DNA from 2 places in the Nicoliella lavandulae genome. Region 2 is predicted to be linked to the other one. Evidence: riboswitches for the same ligand, from Rfam matches in the RefSeq annotation. Region 2 holds a riboswitch; the other holds the start of a gene.

Region 1 (6,404 bases), on a different contig from region 2:
GTCCATTGGCTACCGCGTTGACCACGTTCAAGGAAGTCAGAGCAACCTTTAGAAAGGTGATTGGAGATCATGATTTCACCAATGATGACTATGTCGAAAACTTCCTCACGGGTTTTAAAGCTAACAGCCAACTGCTTTCCAATGGTGCCCCTGCCATTCGCTTCCACCAATTAATCGCATTAATGAATGCTGGCATTGTCACTATTTTAGGACCACAGATGAATGTGATCGGCGCTAATCAACACTTCGTTGCCATGTCCAAGTTCTATCCTAAAGAACCCGTCATTGCCGATGCGTTAATTGAAGCCCGCATTCCTAAATTAAACCTAGCTGCTGATACCGGTTCCCTAACCAAGCAATTGGTCAACGAACAAACCATTCAACCAGCTGCGTTTAAGTTAAGCGATGGTAAGACAGTCCAAATTAATGCCATTCAGATCAATGCTACCGACCAAGCAGTTAACTCTACCGGTCAAGTTGACAATGGACTGATTGTATTCAGTACCATGACCGAAGGTATTCATTGGCTAACCACGGTCTTTCCAATGATGGGCTTAGATGATAATCATGAATCTGCGGAACAGATCAGCCGCCAATTATTATCACTTCCAAGCTCTCAATCAGATTCAATGTAAAACAATAAAAGGACGATAACGTCGAATAACGTTATCGTCCTTTTATTAATGATAGAAAATAAACGACTGGTCAGGAACCCGAATAATCGAGTACCGACTCGCCTGTCTACCAACCCGCATTCCGAGACCATTCCAGAAATTAGGTTTGTACTTAGTCGTAATGGTTTCAATCCATGCTTTTTGATACCGTTGATCTAATCGCTTCATCAATTTAGGATCAGAGCGATAGGTCATTGTGGGCAACGAAAAGGAAGACTCATAGCCATTAATAATCATTGCATTACGACTGGATACTTTGTAATGCTCACCCTTAGTTAAATAGGTGTAATACTTTTGGGATGGGCGCTTGGCATTATAAACATTCACATAGTATGACTTGTGACCATCGGTATCCAAGACGATGGGTTTATAATTTCTAGCTAAAGAAACATTGCTGAGATGTTTATTCCCACTAAAAGAAATAATTGTCATTGCTAAAATTGAGCCAATTAGGACTAACCATTGGGACACCATTATCCAACGATTCTTAAGTCCTAACTCTTTATTTGGTTGTAATAAGGCCTGTTGGTTTCGCTTTCGAGTGAAAATTATCATTGAAATAAGCCATCCAATGATTAAAATCCAGACAAAAAGCCCAATCACATTCCAGGCTGATATCATAAACAAGCTCCTTTAAACCATAGTAACTTTGTAACTGACCATTATTTTATTGTACATGGTTATGAACTAGATAACAAATTTTGGCGGGTTACTTAATTAATTGGTCAATGGCATCATAGCCACTTTTAGTTGCTGGATCATCAAATAATTGATCAATGGCATCGGAATGATCATTAATTACCGTTACATCAGCATCATTAAGCGATAATTCTGTTTTCAAACCATCGATGGAATTAGCATAGGAAGCCTCAACTGCAGTAATTGCTATTTGATTGCCTAACGCATGGGCTACTAACTTCCCGTTAAAGTGGTTATTAAAAGTTTGGGCCTTATTTTCAATTTCTTGGTCGTCATCAAAAATCAAGCGAATTTGGTAAACTAAATCGCTAACTAATTCAATGTTTTTAATTTGGTAGCGTGAAGGATATTCGGCCTTAATTTGTGGATATGCTTTACTATCGGGGGTTGCATCTGTATATGCGTTTAATTTGCCAGATAGGACAATGTAGGCCGTGTTGAAATCACGGTTTGATTGGACCCATTGTAGCGCTGATTGCCAAATGTGATAATCAATTGTCGCTTCATCCTTAACCACCCGGTCCACAATCGTTTCGGCGCCTCGTTCACAAACAACCACTGCGGGGGCTTGCATCCCCTTAAATTGTTGGATTACCTTTGCATATGAATTTGCAGTTAAAAAGCCTAGCTTCGTCCCTTGGGCAGCTAGTTTCGTCATTTGTTCGTTTAATCGTGATTGACCAATTTGGTCCGTCCGTGTTTCAAAGCCATGATCCAAATCAGCTAAAATTAACTTAGTCACGTTCAATTGCCTCCTCAAAATAAAAAACCTTACGATTGAATCGTAAGGTTTAACATATTGATAATTATATCATTTTTGATTTAGTTTGACGATTACACGTCATCGTCAGTATCAGAACTACTATTGGTATTGAACAATGAGGAGTTCTTATAGATGTAGCGCATTAAATCCCGTTGATCACTAAATTCGTAATTATCATTGATCGTAATTGTAATCAAGCGATCCTTGCCTGGTACTTGACCCGTCCCAACAAAGCTAAGACCAGCGGCTGGAGTGTAACCAGTCTTAAGCCCGTCGACATATAGGTCAGGCGCATAGAACGTCCGCCCCTTTAACATATTGTTGTAGTTGTAAAGTCGTTGCCCATCAACGGTCGCAGTCCCCTTCTTTGAATCCTTTAGGATCTGTGGGTAGTACGCTAATACGTGTTGGGTAATGGTTGCTAATGCCTTAGCACTTACCATGTTACCGGCATTGGCGCCCCCTTTATATTTAAAGCCATAGTGAACTAAGTCCGTATTTTCTAATCCAGATGCAGAATTAAATGTCGCATCGATGTCCCATGCGGCTGCTTGTTTATTCATCATATCAATAAACTTACCGTTAGAACCAGCTACCCATTGGCCTAGCGCAATGGCTGCATTATTGGAGGATTGGATTAACGTTGCCCGGTATAATTGTCTAACTGTATACTTGTGGCCAGGTTTGAACTTAAATCCGCCCCCGATGTTATTATTGTAGCTCATGTTCACTAAGCTAGTGCTAGAAGTATTAACGACTTGATTCCAGCCGTTCGTTTCTTGCGCCTTACGGATCACTAAGTATAAGGTCATTAACTTAGCTGTCGAAGCAACTTTTAACTTTTGATTGATGTTTTTAGCGTACACAATTTTACCGTTATCCGCATCAACCGCAATGGCCGCCTTGGCATTCTTCATTTTGTAATTACCAGGCACAATTGCGTTACCAGTCAATCCAACGGCTCCATCATCATAATCATAGTCATAATTATAAGTCGCCGCATTGGCCGTTTTTGTCGCCCCAGAATTAACCAATGAATTAATTCCAGAACCCGAAGCGATTCCGACAACAGCAACCAATGCCACCGTGAATCGTTTTAATTTTTTACTAATCATATCCTAAATCCTTCCCAAAAATTAAGTAATTTAAATCTTATATAATAAATTACCATTTTCACAGTCCTTAGACAATTGGTTTAAGCGAACTGTAAAGGAAGTGTTATTTAAGCATTGTGATTGTAACAAACGACCTTGCAATTTGTTTAAGACTAAGTTAAACTAGTCAAAGTTAAATAAATAGATGTTTGGGGTGCCGTTCGGCTGAGATAATACCCATTGAACCTGATTCAGTTAGCACTGGTGGAGGGAAACAATGCACTTTAGTGTGCTCAATGGCGTACATACCAAAGGGTCCTCAAAATATTTGAGGACCCTTTTTCTATTTGTTTAAAAAATTATTGATGGATCTATGTTGAAAGGAAGGTTTTTAGCAATGGCTAAAAAATGGAGTCTTAGAAATATTATTTTAATTGCGTTGATCGCAATCGTCTGTGGGGTTATTTTCTGGTTAACTAGTTTTATTTACAATGCGTTGACCCTAATTTTAACTCCCATCGGATTAGCACCGGCTGCCAATGATTTATCACTCGGTTTATGGATCGTCGCTGGACCACTAGCTGGTGCCATCTTCAAGATGCCCGGAGTTTCAATCTTCAGTGAAGTAGCTGGAGCCGTAGTTGAAATGTTCTTAGGTGATCAATGGGGCGTTATGAACGTGGTTTCTGGTTTAATCCAAGGAGCCGGTGCTGAATTAGGATTCGCCGTTACGGGCTACAAAAAATATGGTCACTTCCAACTATTCTTAGGAGCGGTCTTTACCACCGTCATTACATTTACTTGGGATTGGTTCAAAAATGGTTACAATGCTTACCACGTGGGCTTTATTATTCTATTATTCATTCTTCGGTTTATCTCCGTATGGGTCTTTAGTGATCCGATTCCAACTGCAATTAACAAATTGCTTAACCGAAGCCATGCTATTGAAGCATAATTTAGTCGCGTTTTGATTCACAAGTCGTTAAAATAACATTAAAGCACTTCGAAAGCATTGCTTTGGGGTGCTTTCTTTATTATTTGGAGGAATTTTTATGACAACCGTCAATGTTAGTCATTTCACATTTACCTATGCTAAAAGTAAGCAACCCGTCTTGGCAGACGTGAACTTAACGTTTCCCAGTGGTCAAATTAGTTTGATTGCTGGGCCATCAGGAACTGGTAAGTCGACACTATTAAAATCAATCGCTGGTCTATATCCTGAGTTTGCCAATGGTGATTATACCGGCACCATCAGCTTTGACGACCAAGCAATCAACACCATCCCCGCCACTGACATGAGTGGCATCGTATCCATGATGTTTCAAAATCCAAATCAACAATTTACCATGACCAATGTTTACGATGAAATCCAATTCGCCCTTGAAAATCGCCGAATGGATCCAGCGGCTATCCCTGCCCGCATCGATCATGCAATGGAATTCGTTAACATTACCAAACTCAAGCATCGCAGCTTAAATGACCTGTCCGGTGGTGAAAAACAAAAGGTAGCCTTAGCCATTATTATCGCAATGGATTCAAAGGTTATCTTACTTGATGAACCATTTGCTAGTTTGGACCGGCAATCACGAAGTGACTTATTGCACCAACTAACACGTTTGCGCGATGAAAAACACAAAACCATCATTTTAGTCGATCATGACTTATCTGGCTATGAAGCAGTAGTTGATCACTTCTTTTATCTCCATGCTGACCAACATCAAATCACAGAGCTATCGCATCAAGACGTTGCGCAATTACTTACGCCGTTCGATAACCATGAATTAGCTGATGTTAAATTAGCCCTCCCGACTGCTGATGAACAAAGCGTCATTGACTTGGACCACCTAACGCTAAGTCAACACGATCAAGCCCTGTTAGCAATGGATCAATTTAAAATCTACCCTAACCGGACCACGTTGATTACTGGTGAGAACGGAATTGGTAAGTCCACGTTATTTAAGGCGTTGACCCGCCTATTTAAATACGATGGTACAATTTTATACCAAGGCAAAAATATCCAAAAAATTCGTAAAAAGCCTTACTTATCACATGTTGCACTTGTTTTTCAAGATGCTGAAATGCAGTTTGTCGATATTACGGTGGCAGAAGAACTACAATTATCACTTAAGAACGCCGTTCACCCCCACTACTCAACTGACGATGTGCAAGCAATGTTAAAGGAATTAAAGATTGATGGTCGTGAACAACAAGTGGTCTACACCCTAAGTGAAGGTCAGAAAAAGAAATTACAAATCTTAGAAATGTTAATCATGGGTAACGATGTGCTCTTAATGGATGAACCATTTAAGGGGTTGGACATTGAATCATTAACGACCGTAGTCAAGTTCTTAACCCAAGCACGCCAAAAGTTCAACCAAACCATCGTCATCATTAGCCACCAGCTTAGTGGGTTAGAAACCTTATTCGATTATCACATTCAATTTAAGGACCACCGATTAACCTATCAGGAGGGACTACTATGAACCCAGCAATTAAATTATTAATGGTCATCATCATTGGCGTGGAAATTTCTTTTATTCCCAACGTACCCCTTAACCTTTGTATCATGGCGATTAGCATGTTGTACTTGATTTTAAAACGCACTAAGTTCAAGTCACTTTTATACCTAATTCTATATCCCATGATTCCAGCCGCTGGACTATTAATCTCACAAGTCATTTATGGTGTCCAGGGATCTGAAATGGGCTGGGTCTTATTCACCCGGTTGTACACCTATGTATGGCTAGGAGCAACGTTTACGCTCACCACTAACATTGCTGATTTAGCGTTTACTCTCGAACAAAACTTTAAGTTACCGTCCAAATTTGCCTACGGGGTCCTAACTGCATTTAACCTCGTGCCACGCATCATCACTGAAGTCCAAACGATTCGCCACGCCAGTTTAATGCGGGGCGTAACGCTACAACTATGGTCACCAAAGCTTTACTTTAAAGCCATTTTAGCAGCCATCAATTGGTCCACCGATTTGTCACAGGCCATGATTTCACATGGGTTTGTCGAAGATGCGCCTAGGACCCACGTAAATAAGACCTATGTTCGTTGGACGGACTATGCAACCTGCTTGTTCTGGTTAGTATTAGTCCAAATCCCACTATTTATTCACTTCTAATAGCTCTACCTTTTAATTAATGGATAGTTATAATATAATTAAGT
Region 2 (6,404 bases):
GCACTACTAATCAAATCTGATTTGTTATAATTATGTTTAAGAAATATAGAATAGGAGAATCACAATGAAATATGATGCAGTTATTTTTGATGTTGACGGGACTTTAATCGATAGTTTTCCACGTTATTCATCAATTATGAAGCAAATTATGCCTAAGTATGGGATCGAACAAATATCAGAGACTGAATTAAAAGATACTTTTCCACTAACGCCTGATCAGACACTAAAGCGCTTGAAGATTCCAATTCAATTTAGTAATCAGGTCGCCATTGACTACACGATTGCTGCAGCTCAATTAAATCAAGCGCCTAGTTTATATCATGGTTTGAATGAGTTCTTTAAACAAGTTAAAGTTGACCATCAAAACGTTGGGTTAGGAATCGTAACTTCCGGCAGTAGTAATGATATTGCTGATTTAAAAAATCACTTTAGCTTTATGAATCAAATGTGGGTAACGGTAACGTCTGATTTATTACCATACCATAAGCCAGCCCCGGAACCGTTATTATATGCAATCGATCATATGGGTGTAGATCGTAAGAAAACATTGTATATTGGGGATGCGTTTACCGATGAGGGATGTGCTGAAAATGCTAAAGTTGACTTTGGATTAGCTGGTTGGGGCAATATTGATGATGCCCTTAAAAACGGTTCTGCTAAGTATGACTTTAAAACACCGCAAGAAATTTTGAAATATTTAAAATAGGTGGTTGCAATTTACCGATTGGTTTGGTACTATATAAAAGTAATCTTTCGAGTCGGTAGCTCAAGCAGAGCACTCGGTCCTTTTCCGAGAAGATGTTAGTTCAATCCTGGCCCGACTCATACCAAAAAGACTAACGATTTTATCGTTAGTCTTTTTTATTTAGATATGAGCATCCCGAACCATTAATTTAAGTTGATGTGCAACCCGTTTGGCATCGAGACCATTTACGGGCCGAATACTTAAGGCATGTTGTTTAACTAAATCCTGTAATTCAGTATCATTTAATGGTCGTTCATTATGATCCAATGTAATGGCGTATAGTTGGTTTACAGCGGGGTGGTCGTCGATATAATCCTTAAGTTGGTCAATGATACTAAGGGTAAATGCATCTTGGTCGTTGACGTTAGCTAATAACTTAAGACGTTCGATACTCGAATCGTGATCACAGTATCGATTAGTAAGGTCATCGTATACATTGGGATCCACTCGATCAGATTCCCATTGCAAGGCATTGATTAGATCGAGTGTCTTTTGAATTGATTGGGATGCAGTTTTGGAATCCATCGATTCAAAATCCTGTTGCAAATACGATTTTAATTTAGCTTCATCTTTTTGATTCATAACGGACTGCTCCTTTTAATCGGATTTATAAATATTATAGCAACGTTTATGGTAAAATTACCAATGGAACAATTTAAGAGAAGAGGATATTGAATGATGAAACCCTATTATCACAAAGTTCAGTATTATGAAACTGATAAGATGCAGATTACTAGTCACACGAATTACATTCGGTTCATGGAAGAAGCGCGTAGCGACTACTTAGAACAAATTGGTTGGGCGTATGATCAATTTGAAGCCAATTCGATGATTTCGCCAGTCACTAAAGTAACGGCTGAGTACAAGAAGACAACTACATTTCCCGATTTAATTAAAATCGAGACGAGTGTTGCTAAAGTTAGTAAATATCGCTTAGTTTTGAAATATATAATGACTGTTGATGATCAACTAGTTTGCAAGGCTAGTAGTGAACACTGCTTTTTAGATAATGAACATCAAATCATTAATCTACCTAAACGGGTGCCAGCGTTTTATGATCGCCTAGTTGAACTAAATCGTCAGGAATTATAGGAAGTGGTGATAACTATCAAAATAATTGATAAGATTGCTGATTCGTTTTCTAAATACTCTAATATTATTAAGCGAATTTACGTTGTATTGATTTTAGCGTTCGTTGTATATTCAATTCATTCGATCATTGAGCAAATTTCTTGGCATAAATTAGTTCGTGCCAGTCATTTACTATCGGCGGGTAGTTTTGTTGCCTTACTTATATTAGGCGCATTAGCCATTGTACCAATGATGATCTATGACTTTACCTATACTCGTAAAGCTAAAATGGACATCTCAATGCCAGAGTTGATCACTAGTAGTTATGTGATCAATACATTCACTAATATTGGTGGCTCTGGTGGGTTAGTCGGAGCTAGTTTACGTATTTTTCTATTCGGGAACGTTAATGAAAATAATAAAGAAACGGCTAAGATCGTGACGCAAATTGCGTTGTTCACGATGACCGGATTAGTCGTTAATGATATTGCTGCGATTTTGTTAAACATTGATCGGTTTGGCGCTGAGCCAATTTGGATTAAAACGGTTTGTTTATTATTTCCATTGTATTTACTGGTACCGTTCGTAGCTAAGAATGATACATTAAATCGACGTGATTTATTTCATTTGTTGATTGGTTCAACATTGGAATGGGTTTGTTGTTTAGCATTTTTCATTAGTATTGGCTTTTTTATGCACATTCACTTTGATGTAAGAGCTGCATACCTTGGCTTGATCTTCGCTGGAATTGTAGGAGCAATGTCACTAATTCCAGGTGGAATTGGATCATTTGAAGTCGCATTGACCTTTGGGCTAGAAAAGGCAGGCATTTCTGCTGATATCATTGTGATTTGGGCATTGATCTATCGGATTTGCTATTACTTTGTTCCATTTATAATTGGAATGATCATGTTATTAGTTAAATACTTAAGACGGCGCAACCATGCCTGAGAATAATCATTAAAGCAGAACTGACCAGTTCTGCTTTTTAATTTGCGTTAATTGATTGAATAAATTATAATGACGATTGTAAATATAATTAAATAATCACTAGGGGAGCTTTAATTAGCTGAGAATTAGACCCTTGGAACTTGAATCTGGTTAGGACCAGCGCAAGGAAGTGGACAGTTGATCGATCATTACTATGATTATGATAATGAAGGGCCCTTCTTTGCGAAGGACCCTTTTTGTGATTAAAAGGAGCAATTTATATAGTAATGAAAAAAGAAATTCAAGCAGTTATTGATGATGTTGATAACCACAAAGATCAATTATTAACACTATTAAGTCAGCTAGTGGCATTTCCCACACCAGCCCCTCCTGGCCGTAATACTGATAATGCCCAGTCGTTCGTGGTCAATTATTTAAAACAACTAGGGTTTGATATTGACCAATGGGATTTATATCCCCATGATTCAATCGTTGTTGGGACAAAAACCAATGCCAATAGTGAGCGATATCAAAGTCTAATTCTAAATGGGCATATGGATGTTGCGTCAATACAACCAGATGAAAAGTGGCATTCTGATCCATTTAAAATGTTAGTTAAGGCTGGGCGTGCTTATGGCCGTGGCGTTGCAGATATGAAGGGCGCATTAGCAGCGATGTTAATGGCCTTTCAATTATTGCATGATGCTCAAGTTGCACTACCCGGTGAACTAAAATTTGAATCAGTGATTGGTGAAGAAAGTGGTGAAGCTGGGACACGCGCTGCAATTGAACGTGGTCATCATGCTGACTTTGCCATTGTTGGTGACATTAGTGACTTTCACATTCAAGGGCAAGGTGGCGTGATCACGGGATGGATTACAATCAAAAGTGACCAGACATTTCATGATGCCACTAGGCGCCAAATGATGAATGCAGGCGGTCATTTAAGAGTAGCTAGTGCCATTGAAAAGATGATGAAGGTCATCAGTGGATTGAACGATTTAGAGCGGGATTGGGCAGTTAATAAGAGTTACCCTGGCGTAGCCCCTGGTTCTGATACGATTAATCCAGCGGTGATTGAAGGTGGACGAAATGCTGCTTTTATCGCAGATGAATGTCGACTATGGGTAACAGTACACTTTTATCCGAATGAAGATTACCATGCGGTAATTAAAGAGGTTGAAACGCATATTAATAACGTTGCGATGGCTGATCCATGGCTTAAGGATCATTTACCAATTTATAAGTGGGGCGGTAAATCAATGGTAGAGGAGCGCGGTGAAGTCTTTCCAGCACTGGATTTAGATTCATCTTCACGACCAGTTAAGCTTTTAGATACTGCCCACTATCAAGTGACAGGTCAAAAGCCAATCGTGGATGTTTCACCAAGTGTTACTGATGGTGGTTGGTTTGGCAATGCTAACATCCCAGCTGCTATTTACGGTCCAGGGACGATTGATGAAGCCCATTCCGTTGATGAATCGATTCAAGTTGATGATTTAATTGAATATACGAAGGTATTAATGCAATTCATGTTCGAATGGCTTAATACCAAGCGAGGAGAATCAGATTAATGCAATTTAGTGACCAATTGATAACAGAATTAAAACCAGTCTGGCAAGCTAATCATAACCACCCGTTTGTCAAAGAGCTAGCAGCTGGCACATTACCGGTTAGTAAGTTTAAGTTTTATATGGTCCAGGATTATTTATATTTAATCGATTATGCAAAGTTATTTGCATTAGGAGCAGCAAAGGCCAATGATCTAGCCGTTGAAGCCAAATTTGCTGAATTGCTAAGTGAAACGCTAAATACTGAGATGGCATTGCACCGTCAATACGCGCAGCAATTTGACATTAGTGAAGCAGAATTAACGAATGCTGAGCCGACACCCACGACCCTCAGCTATACCAATTACATGCTATCAGTCGCACAAAGTGGGGGCTTGGATAAGGTTCTAGTTGCGCTATTGCCATGCATGTGGAGCTATAATCAGATTGGTAAGCAATTAGTGGGTACGCCCGGAGCTAATCACCCGTTATATGCAAATTGGGTTGAAATGTATAGCGATGATGACTATACAGCATTAACGGATTGGACGATTGGATTATTGAATCAAGTGGCAGCTGGGAAAAATGAATTTGAGATCAAAGAATTGACCAATATCTTTTTGAACACCACCCGTTATGAATACTTGTTTTGGACAATGGCCTATGATCACCAAACTTGGCCGACCATTAAATAAAAAAAACGGTGCTAAGCAAATTATTGCTTAGCATCGTTTTTAGTTTGACTATCTGATTTTGAACTTGATTTATTATCGCTAGAAAACGATTTGATTTTTGCATCAATCATCCCTTCAACGTCCTTACGACTAACTGGCCGATGATTTTGAACGAATTGATTGGTGCGTTTGATTACGTGATCACTTTCATCCGGATGGGCAAACACATAATCGAACCAGGCCCATAATGAAAGATAGGCAATTAATGAAAAGACCGCGACTAGTGCATGGTTGTTGTTTACGACCGTTTCTAAAGTAAAAATGACCCCTAGAATTAATAATACCATTCTTACGTTACGGGTTTTTAATACATCAATGAAATAGTCATTAGCAAAGTAGTATGTACATAACCATGTAATGAACCAAATTAAGTTAATAATGGCTAGGTCAACTAATACCCAGATACCAGTAGTAGATGCCTTACTAGCGTTAAGGGCATCTGCCATCTTAGTGATGATAGCTGGCATTACTAAGAGTAACTCAATGATTAATACGATTAATGTAATGATCAAGCGTGCACTTTTCGGGGTATACTTATCCTTTTTATCCATCTTTAAGCCTCCCTTCAAGAAATACTACTAGATAAGAATAGCACATTTTAATCGTTCACGCACTTAGAAACCATATTATAAATAATAAGTTATAAGTAATTTGTTATATAATTGACAGCATCTGCTATAATAATAAAAAAGATCAGACATGGGGGGACGTTAATGGCAAATGAACGAAATTCAATGCGTTTTCGAGTTTTGGCACTGTTACTAGGGTTGTTTATTGATGCCTATGGCAATAGTTTAACGATTATGACGAATAATGGAAATGGTATCTGGACAGCAGTAGCGGTCGACTTTAATTTACTATTTGGAATTGCGATTCCATGGACCTTATTTGGGTTTGGAATCTTGAATATTATTATTAACCAAGTGTTAATTCGGCGTTTTGACCTATGGCGAATTGGTAGTGGGATTGTTTATATGGTCTTTTTCAGTTATTTTATTGATGTCTTTAACCGCATGAACGTTGCACTAGGGATTACTAGAGTGAATACCGTTGTTAGTCTATTATTATCATTGCTAGGGGTCTTATTAATCGGGATTGCCATTTCTATGTATCAACGAGCTAATATTTTAATGCATCCCAATGATGATACGACTAACATATTGAGGTTCAAATACTTCCATGGTAGTGCAATTAAAGCTCAATTTACGGACATGGGGGTCATTGCAATTCTGATCATAATCTGTTCATTATACTTACATCGAATTGATGCCATTGGAATCATCACAGTTGTTGGATTTTTATTATTAGGTCCAATTATTCAAATCTCAGATAAATTAGTTCTGCCCAAGTTAAAACATAACTTCAGTCAAAATG

What was found. Region 2 has a riboswitch for thiamine pyrophosphate ahead of R4146_RS08430 (acetylornithine deacetylase). Riboswitches for the same ligand answer to the same signal wherever they lie in the genome.
Region 1: it holds a riboswitch for thiamine pyrophosphate, as region 2 does, so the genes downstream of both, R4146_RS00755 (ECF transporter S component) here and R4146_RS08430 (acetylornithine deacetylase) in region 2, are expected to answer to the same signal.

What each region holds. Positions count from the first base shown of each region.
Region 1 covers NZ_JAWMWH010000001.1:144,142-150,545, forward strand. The annotation lists gene R4146_RS00735 (FAD/NAD(P)-binding protein) at 1-635, shown strand, start outside; gene R4146_RS00740 (LVIS_2131 family protein) at 681-1,295, opposite strand; gene R4146_RS00745 (HAD hydrolase family protein) at 1,384-2,115, opposite strand; gene R4146_RS00750 (serine hydrolase) at 2,208-3,251, opposite strand; TPP riboswitch at 3,431-3,520, shown strand; gene R4146_RS00755 (ECF transporter S component) at 3,628-4,185, shown strand; gene R4146_RS00760 (ABC transporter ATP-binding protein) at 4,283-5,713, shown strand; gene R4146_RS00765 (energy-coupling factor transporter transmembrane component T family protein) at 5,710-6,360, shown strand.
Region 2 covers NZ_JAWMWH010000003.1:364,445-370,848, reverse strand. The annotation lists gene R4146_RS08450 (HAD family hydrolase) at 65-706, shown strand; gene R4146_RS08445 (hypothetical protein) at 866-1,327, opposite strand; gene R4146_RS08440 (acyl-CoA thioesterase) at 1,421-1,837, shown strand; gene R4146_RS08435 (lysylphosphatidylglycerol synthase domain-containing protein) at 1,841-2,767, shown strand; TPP riboswitch at 2,859-2,952, shown strand; gene R4146_RS08430 (acetylornithine deacetylase) at 3,034-4,320, shown strand; gene tenA (thiaminase II) at 4,320-4,991, shown strand; gene R4146_RS08420 (hypothetical protein) at 5,012-5,581, opposite strand; gene R4146_RS08415 (DUF6198 family protein) at 5,744-6,404, shown strand, end outside.